2 regions of the Kitasatospora papulosa genome follow, and region 1 is predicted to be linked to the other one. Evidence: riboswitches for the same ligand, from Rfam matches in the RefSeq annotation. Region 1 holds a riboswitch; the other holds the start of a gene.
What was found. A riboswitch is a leader RNA that binds a small molecule or an ion and turns the genes downstream of it on or off. The one in region 1 is predicted to bind S-adenosylmethionine.

Region 1 (4,407 bases):
CCGGTAGGAGTACGGGCCTCGCGTGTGTGAGTGGTGTCGGTGGCCGACCGCGCCGAGCTCAGCCGACGGCGAGCTTGACCATGTCCGCCTGCGGCCCCTTCTGGCCCTGCGAGATCTCGAATTCAACTCGCTGACCCTCTTCGAGGGTGCGGTACCCGTCCATCTGGATCGCGCTGTAGTGGACGAAAACATCCGCACCACCGTCGACCGCGATGAAGCCGTACCCCTTCTCCGCGTTGAACCACTTGACGGTGCCCTGAGCCATGCCCAACTCCCCTATTACTGGCCCTTGCACGAGACCGCACTTCGCGGTCCCGGGTCAGAACTCACCCTCCGACAGGAGAGGGTGGCGTGCGCCGGAACGCGTCGACCGCGGCCGAATGTATCTGCCCAACTGCCCTCTGCAACAGGTCAATCGGACGAGAATTCTGGGCGCACGCGACCACGCGGATAGGGGGAATTCATACGATTCCAGGGCAAGTCGGGCCTGACAAAGGCGACTTATGCCTCAAGGCGTTCACGCACTTTGGCTACTTCTTGTCGCGGCAGGGCGCATTCTCATATGTGGATCGCGCGGGCAACTGCGGGGACTTCCCCAACTGTACCGCGCTCAACCATGCAGAATGACCCCCTCCGTTTGCCGTGGAGAGGGCCATCGCGTGAATACCGTGCGGCCGGACCGCGACGGCGGCCCGTGACGTCCCGCCGTCAGCCGCCGGCGACGGCGGGAATGATCGAGACGCCGGCGCCGTCCGGGGTGACCGCGTCCAGACCGCCCTCGAAGCGCACGTCGTCGTCGTTGACGTACACGTTGACGAAGCGACGCAGCTTGCCCTGGTCGTCCAGGACGCGGGCGCCGATGCCCGGGTGGTTCTGCTCCAGGGACGCGATGACCTCGGAGAGGGTCGCCCCCTCGGCCGGGACCTCGGACTGACCGCCCGTGTAGGTGCGGAGGATGGTGGGGATACGGACCTTGACGCTCATGTGGGTGCCTTCCTCGGGTCTCGGGTGGTCAGTTGGCGGCAGCGAGGCCCGCGTCGCGGAACGCGTCCAGGCTGGGCCGGATCGTGGCCGACAGGCCGGTCGTCGGGGCGACCGCGTCCAGCGTCTTCAGGCCGTCGCCGGTGTTCAGGACGACGGTGGTCAGGGACGGGTCGAGCAGACCGGCCTCGATCAGCTTCTTCGTCACGCCGACCGTCACCCCGCCCGCGGTCTCCGCGAAGATCCCCTCGGTGCGGGCCAGCAGCTTGATCGCGTCGACGACCTGCTCGTCGTTCACGTCCTCCACGGCACCGCCGGTGCGGCGGGCGATGTCCAGGACGTACGGGCCGTCGGCCGGGTTGCCGATCGCCAGGGACTTGGCGATGGTGTTCGGCTTCTGCGGACGGACCACGTCGTGGCCGGCCTTGAAGGCGGTGGAGACCGGGGAGCAGCCCTCGGCCTGGGCGCCGAAGATCTTGTACGGCTTGTCCTCGACGAGACCGAGCTTGATCAGCTCCTGGAGACCCTTGTCGATCTTCGTGAGCTGTGAGCCGGACGCGATGGGGATGACGAGCTGGTCGGGCAGCTGCCAGCCCAGCTGCTCGCAGATCTCGTACGCCAGGGTCTTGGAGCCCTCGCCGTAGTACGGCCGCAGGTTGACGTTGACGAAGCCCCAGCCCTCGCCGAGCGGGTCGCCGATGAGCTCCGAGCAGAAGCGGTTGACGTCGTCGTAGTTGCCCTCGATACCGACGAGCTCACCGCCGTACACCGCGGCCATGACGACCTTGCCCTGCTCCAGGTCGTGCGGGATGAACACGCAGGAGCGGAAGCCGGCGCGGGCGGCGGCGGCACCCACCGCACCCGCCAGGTTGCCGGTGGAGGAGCAGGAGAGGGTGGTGAACCCGAAGGCGCGGGCCGCCTCGACGGCGATGGCGACGACACGGTCCTTGAAGGAGTGCGTCGGGTTGCCGGAGTCGTCCTTGACGTACAGTCCGCCGGTCACACCCAGCTCGCGGGCGAGGTTGTCGGCCTTGACCAGCTTCGTGAAGCCGGGGTTGATGTTGGGCTTGTCCGCGACATCGGAGGGGACGGGCAGCAGCGGCGCGTACCGCCAGATGTTGTCCGGACCCTCGGCGATGCGCTTCTTCAGCTCTTCGGGGGAGCCGCTCGGCAGGTCGTACGCCACTTCGAGCGGCCCGAAACAGGACACGCAGGCGAAGATGGGGCCGAGCTCGAAACGCTCGCCGCATTCGCGACAGGAAAGCGCGGCGGCGGGACCGAGGTCCACGGCGGAAGAATTGGTGTTCTCTGCAACTGTCTGCACGGCCATGATGGCGGAGGCCCTTTCTCCTCATCTTCCTCGCGACGTATTTCGCCGCAAGACGGAATTGGCACCTTCCCCACCGTGACCTCGCGGTCGGCAGGAGGGTTGCCGGGACTTCAACGGGCCGTTCCCTCAGTCCCTCTGGATGAGCGCTATGGCACCGGACCATGGATCCGGGCGTTTATTCGCGGACCGACCCCGACATGCGAGGGTCATCCGCGTTGTTCAAGACTGTAACCGAAGCACTGGACGGTTGAGATAGTCGTCCGAACCGCGAGATGGATCACATACAGGGAGTATCGACCGTGCTGGAAGAGGTGGAACGCTGGCTGACCAGGCGTTCCTGGTCAGCTGCCGACCGCCCGATCGAGCGCCTCACGGCCGCCCGGGCGAAGGATCCGAACCGCTCGCGTGTGAGCGTCGTCCTGCCCGCGCTGAACGAGGAGGCGACGGTCGGGGAGATCGTGACGGTGATCCGGCGCGAGCTGATGGAGAAGGTCCGGCTCGTGGACGAACTGGTGGTGATCGATTCCGGCTCCACCGACGCCACCGCCGAGGTCGCCCGCCGGGCCGGCGCCCGGGTCGTGCACCGGGACTCCGTACTCCCCCGGATACCCGCGCTCCCCGGCAAGGGCGAGGTCCTGTGGCGTTCGCTGCTGGTGACCACCGGGGAGATCGTCTGCTTCGTCGACGCCGACCTGAAGGACTTCTCCGCCGATTTCGTGTCCGGGATCGTCGGTCCGCTGCTGACCGACCCCCAGGTCCAGTTCGTGAAGGCCATGTACGACCGCCCGCTGGGCGACACCGCGGGGCAGGGCGGCCGGGTGACTGAACTGGTGGCCCGCCCGCTGCTCAACCTGCACTGGCCGCGGCTGGCCGGCTTCGTCCAGCCGCTCGGCGGCGAATACGCGGTACGACGCTCCCTGCTGGAGCGGCTCCCCTTCCCCGTCGGGTACGGAGTGGAACTGGGTCTGCTCGTCGACGCGCTGCACACGGTCGGCCTGGACGCGCTCGCGCAGGTGGACGTCGGCGTGCGCAGGCACCGCCATCAGGACGGCCAGGCCCTCGGCAGGATGGCCGCCACCATCTACCGCACGGCGCAGCTGCGGCTCTCCCGCGGACCGCTCGTGCGGCCGGAGATCACCCAGTTCGAGCGTGGACCCGACGGGTTCGTCCCGCACACCCATGCGGTGGACACCGAGGAACGGCCGCCGATGCGGGACATCGCGGAGTACGCGGCCCGGGACGCGGCGTAGCGGTTCCCCGCGCGGGGCCCGGCGCCCACATCACGTTTGGAGGGTTCCCGAACGGGCTAGGTTCGGGTACATGGTCTCCGAGCACGCCGCCCAGGTTCTCGTCGCGTCCAACCGCGGCCCGGTGTCGTACACACGACGTGACGACGGCACGCTCGACTCGAAACGGGGCGGCGGCGGGCTCGTCTCCGGCCTCAGCGCAGTCGACGACAAGCTGTGGGTGTGCGCCGCCCTCAGTGACGGCGACCGCGAGGCGGTGCGCCGCGGGGTGTCCGAGCCCGGCGTCCGGATGCTCGACATCGACGCCGCGGTCCACGCCGACGCCTACAACGGCATCGCGAACTCGGTGCTCTGGTTCGTCCACCACATGATCTACCAGACCCCGGTGGAGCCCGTCTTCGACGCGGAGTTCCGCCGGCAGTGGGCCTCCTACGAGGCGTACAACCAGGCCTTCGCCCAGGCCCTGGCCGAGGAGGCGGGCGAGGGCGCCGCGGTCCTGGTGCAGGACTACCACCTCTCCCTGGTCCCCGGCATACTGCGCGAGCTCCGCCCCGACCTGCGCATCGGGCACTTCTCGCACACCCCCTGGGCGCCCGTCGACTACTTCCGGCTGCTGCCCGACGACATCGGCGAGCAGCTGCTCAAGGGCATCCTGGGCGCCGACCGCGCCGCGTTCCTGACCCGTCGCTGGGCGGACGCCTTCATCGGCTGCTGCACGGAGATCCTCGGCGGCACGGGCCGCACCCGGATCGGGGTGCACGGACTGGGCGCCGACGCGGAGTTCCTGCGCCGCCGCTCACACGAGGCGGACGTGGACGAGCGCATGGAGATCCTCCGGGAGCAGGTCGG
Region 2 (4,407 bases), 2.1 Mb from region 1:
GTTCGTCGAGATCCACGAGCCGCTCAGCCCGGAGCAGCTGCACACGCTCACGGCGCACGAGCAGTACAAGCCGATCGAGATCGGCCCGACGGTCGACGAGAACGGTGTCGAGCGCAAGCCGTCGGCGCTGCAGAAGCTGCGGGCCAGGCTCAGCAAGAGCTACTACGGCGAGAACAACCAGATCGCCAAGCCCACCGCCGAGGAGTACAAGGAGATCACCAGCGGCCACGGCCACCACTGATCACCTCAGCTGACCGCCACAGCAGGAGCCCCGTCCATCCGATGGACGGGGCTCTTCGCTGCTCCCGGGGCTGGATAGGGTGGAGGCGTACTTCTACCGGCTGTGGACCCAGGAGCGGACCATGAACGTTGTGACCCCGGACGGCGGCGGCAGCGTGGCGGACTTCACCTGGCCCGGCGTGCTGACCCCCCTCCTGCGCGGCGAGGACCTCGGCACCGACGCGACGGCGTGGGCCATGGACCGGATCATGAGCGGCGAGGCCACGGACGTGCAGATCGCCGGCTTCGCGATCGCGCTGCGGGCCAAGGGCGAGACCGTCGACGAGGTCACCGGCCTGGTCCGCGCCATGTACGAGCACGCCCACACCATCGAGGTCCCCGGCCGCACGGTGGACATCGTGGGAACCGGCGGCGACATGGCCAAGACGGTCAACATCTCCACCATGTCGGCGATCGTCGTCGCGGGGACGGGCGCGAAGGTCGTCAAGCACGGGAGCCGGGCCTCCTCCTCGGCCAGCGGTGCCTCCGACGTGCTGGAGAAGCTCGGCGTCAACCTTGAGCTGACGCCGCAGCGTGTCGTCGCGGTGGCCGAGGAAGCGGGCATCACCTTCTGCTTCGCGGTGAAGTTCCACCCCGCCCTGCGGCACGCGGCCAGGGCGCGCAAGGAACTCGGCACGCAGACCACCTTCAACATCCTCGGCCCGCTCACCAACCCGGCCCGGGTCCGCTCCCAGGCCATCGGCGTGGCCGACCCGAAGATGGCGCCCATCGTGGCCGGTGTGCTGGCCGACCGGGGCAACTCCGCGCTCGTCTTCCGGGGCGACGACGGTCTCGACGAGCTGACCACCACGGCGACCTCCCGTGTCTGGATCGTCCGCGACGGCGGCGTCCGCGAGGAGGCGTTCGACCCGCGTGACGTCGGCCTCGGCCTGGTCCCCGTCGAGGCGCTGCGCGGAGCTGACGCCTCGTACAACGCCGACGTGGCCCGCCGGCTGCTCGACGGGGAGACCGGCCCCGTACGCGACGCCGTACTGCTGAACTCGGCCGCCGCGCTGGTCGCGCTGGACCCGGGTGCGGGCACCCTGGACGAGCAGCTCGCGGGCGGGATCGAGCGGGCCGCGGCGTCGATCGACTCGGGAGCGGCCAAGCGGGCCCTGGAGCGCTGGGTGGCGGCCAGCAACGCCTGAGAGGGCGTACGAGACGAGTCGAGGCCCTTCGCGCCGGGACAGCCCGGCTGCGGCGGGAGTGCCCGAGGCGCGGTCCGGATCGCGGACCGCGCCTTGCGCGTGCCGGGGGATGTGGCAAGATGCTGCGCAGGTCATGAGTGACAGCGACTACGGCCCCGGCCCGCTGTCCGGCAACCCTCCGTCCGTGGCGGGGTGCCCCGGGTGAAGACCAGGCCGCAGGCAGCGAGGTCTGTGGCAAGCGCGGGCCCCTCGGCATCTTCCCATGCCACCCCTTGGGGTCCTTGGTCCCAGGGAGCCTCTTGTGAGCAAGCGAATGCGATAGGGCTTCGAGCCCTCCTCCGCACACCCTTCTTCTCTTCCTCTCCCCGCGTCGCCGCGCACCCTTCGGGTCACCGGCGCGAGGATTTCGCCTGCCTCTCACAGGAGTTCGCCATGTCTGTCCCCACCGCTGCCGCCGACCAGACCATTTGTGCACCGCTGCCGGTTCTGGGTGCCGATGTCACCGTTCCGCTCGTCACGGGCGGAGACGTCACCTACGCGGCCCTGGACTACGCGGCAAGCTCCCCCGCCCTGCAGCGCGTCTGGGACGACGTGGCCGCCTACGCGCCGTACTACGGCAGCGTCCACCGCGGTGCCGGATATCTCTCCCAGCTCTCCACCGACCTGTTCGAGACCAGCCGTGCGACCGTCGCGGAGTTCCTCGGCTGCCGTGCGGAGGACCAGGTGGTCTTCACCCGCTCGACGACCGACTCCCTCAACCTGCTGGCGGCCGCGCTGCCCGCCGGCTGCCAGGTGTTCGTCTTCGAGACCGAGCACCACGCGTCGCTGCTGCCCTGGCGCGACGCCCGGGTGACCTACCTGGACGCCCCCCGCACCCCGGACCAGGCGGTCGCCACGCTGGAGAAGGCCCTCGCCGCCCGTGACCCCCACGGCCCCGCCCTGGTCTGCGTCACCGGCGCCTCCAACGTCACGGGCGAGCTCTGGCCGGTGCGCGAACTGGCTGCCGCCGCCCACGCCCACGGTGCGCGGATCGTGCTCGACGCGGCACAGCTGGCGCCGCACCACCCGGTGGACATCGCGGAGCTGGACGTCGACTGGGTCGCCTTCTCCGGGCACAAGCTGTACGCGCCCTTCGGTTCGGGTGTCCTCGCGGGCCGGGCCGACTGGCTGGTGGACGCCGAGCCGTACCTCGCGGGCGGCGGGGCCTCCCGCAAGGTCGCCCGGCGCGCCGACGGCGGTGTGGACGTCGAGTGGCACACCACCGCGGCCCGGCACGAGGCCGGATCGCCCAACGTCATCGGCGTCTACTCCATCGCCGCCGCCTGCAAGGCGCTGACCGAGGCCGGCTTCGACCGGCTGGTCGACCGGGAGCAGCAGCTGGTGACCCGGGTCCGTGAGGGCCTCGCCGATGTCCCCGAGGTCAAGGTGCTCTCCCTGTTCGGCGACGACGCCCCGAGGGTCGGCGTCCTCTCCTTCGTGGTCGAGGGATGGAACAGCTCGCACTTCGCGGCCGCGCTCTCCGCCGAGTACGGCATCGGAGTGCGCGACGGACTCTTCTGCGCCCACCCGCTGGTGCGGACCCTGCTGGGCAGTGAGCCGCAGGACCCGGGCGAGTGCGGCGCGCCGGACGCCGCGCCGGGGGAGAGGTCGCTCAACGCCATCCGGGTGAGCTTCGGTGCGGGCACCCCGGACGAGCACATCGAGCGGTTCCTGGGCGCCGTCCGCGAACTGGTCGGCGAGGGAGCCCGCTGGACCTACCGCACCGAGGAGGGCCGCTGCGTGCCCGACCGGGGCGCCGCCCAGGTCTGACCGCACGCGGTACGCGAACGGCCGGGGGCGAGGGCGTCCCGCCCCGTCCCCGGCCGCGGTCGTGCCGGCGGTGGGCCGCTTCAGCCGTCGAGGCCGATGGCGAAGGCCGCCTCCAGGTCGTGCTGGGAGTAGGTGCGGAAGGCCACGTGGGTGTCCGTGGCCTCGACGCCCTGGATCTTGCTGATCCGGCCGGGGATGACATCCGCCAGATCGTCGTGCCGGGCCACCCGGACCATGGCGATCAGGTCGTACGTACCGGTGACCGAGAAGACCTCACTGACGCTGTCCAGCGCGGCGATGGCTTCGGCGATCTCGGGAATCCGGTCCACGCTGGTCTTGATGAGCACGATCGCGGTGATCACGGCTGGCTTTCTCCCTCGGTGGCCGTGGCTGGAACCTTCACTCTAGTCCCCCGGAACCGGACCCAGGCGTAGAGGAACCCGGCCGCGAAACCCGCCACGTGCGCGAGGTACGCCACGCCCGGGCCGCTGCCCGCGCCCCGCGCCGCCAGCCACTGCAGGACGAACCAGAAGACGAGCACGATCCAGGCGGGGAAGCGCAGCGGGAGGAAGAAGAGGAAGGGGAAGAGGCTGGTGACGCGGGCCTTGGGGAAGAGGTAGAGGAAGGCGCCCAGCACCGCGGAGATCGCCCCCGAGGCGCCCACCAGCGTCTGGTCGGAATCCGCGTGCACGACCGCGTAGGCGACCAGGGCGAAGTACCCGCACACGAGGTAGAAGAGGGTGAACTCGACGCGGCCCATGCGTTCCTCCGCCATCGCCCCGAAGACGTAGAGGAAGAGCATGTTGCCCAGCAGGTGCAGCCAGCTGCCGTGGACGAAGAGCGCGGTCAGCGGGGTGAGCGCCGCGTGCGCCGAGCCGTCCAGGAGCTCGCTGGGGATCACGCCCCACCGCTCGAAGTACCCCGCCTGAGCGGCGAGGAGCGCGTCGGCGTCGCCGTAGACGGGGTTGAACCCCGAGAGCGGGCTCATCAGGAAGACGGCGCAGCACAACGCCATCAGCCCGTAGGTGACCGGGGCACCGCCCGCCGCGGCCCCGAACCCCCTGGCCCGCTCCCGCCAGTCGACTTCCCGCAGATCGATCACGTACAGAGCATGACGCAACAGGCGAGAACGGGACGGAGCGCCTCGCCGTGCCGGCAGGTATGCGCGAGG

Region 2: it holds a riboswitch for S-adenosylmethionine, as region 1 does, so the genes downstream of both, OG362_RS23460 (aminotransferase class V-fold PLP-dependent enzyme) here and thrC (threonine synthase) in region 1, are expected to answer to the same signal.

The regions. Positions count from the first base shown of each region.
Region 1 is NZ_CP108452.1:3,220,291-3,224,697, forward strand. Features, by position in the region: gene OG362_RS13780 (cold-shock protein) at 59-265, opposite strand; gene OG362_RS13785 (MoaD/ThiS family protein) at 709-984, opposite strand; gene thrC (threonine synthase) at 1,013-2,311, opposite strand; SAM riboswitch class I at 2,330-2,457, opposite strand; gene OG362_RS13795 (glucosyl-3-phosphoglycerate synthase) at 2,611-3,561, shown strand; gene OG362_RS13800 (alpha,alpha-trehalose-phosphate synthase (UDP-forming)) at 3,632-4,407, shown strand, end outside.
Region 2 is NZ_CP108452.1:5,361,968-5,366,374, forward strand. Features, by position in the region: gene qcrB (cytochrome bc1 complex cytochrome b subunit) at 1-241, shown strand, start outside; gene trpD (anthranilate phosphoribosyltransferase) at 363-1,427, shown strand; SAM riboswitch class IV at 1,557-1,674, shown strand; gene OG362_RS23460 (aminotransferase class V-fold PLP-dependent enzyme) at 1,860-3,236, shown strand; gene OG362_RS23465 (Lrp/AsnC family transcriptional regulator) at 3,317-3,598, opposite strand; gene OG362_RS23470 (rhomboid family intramembrane serine protease) at 3,595-4,338, opposite strand.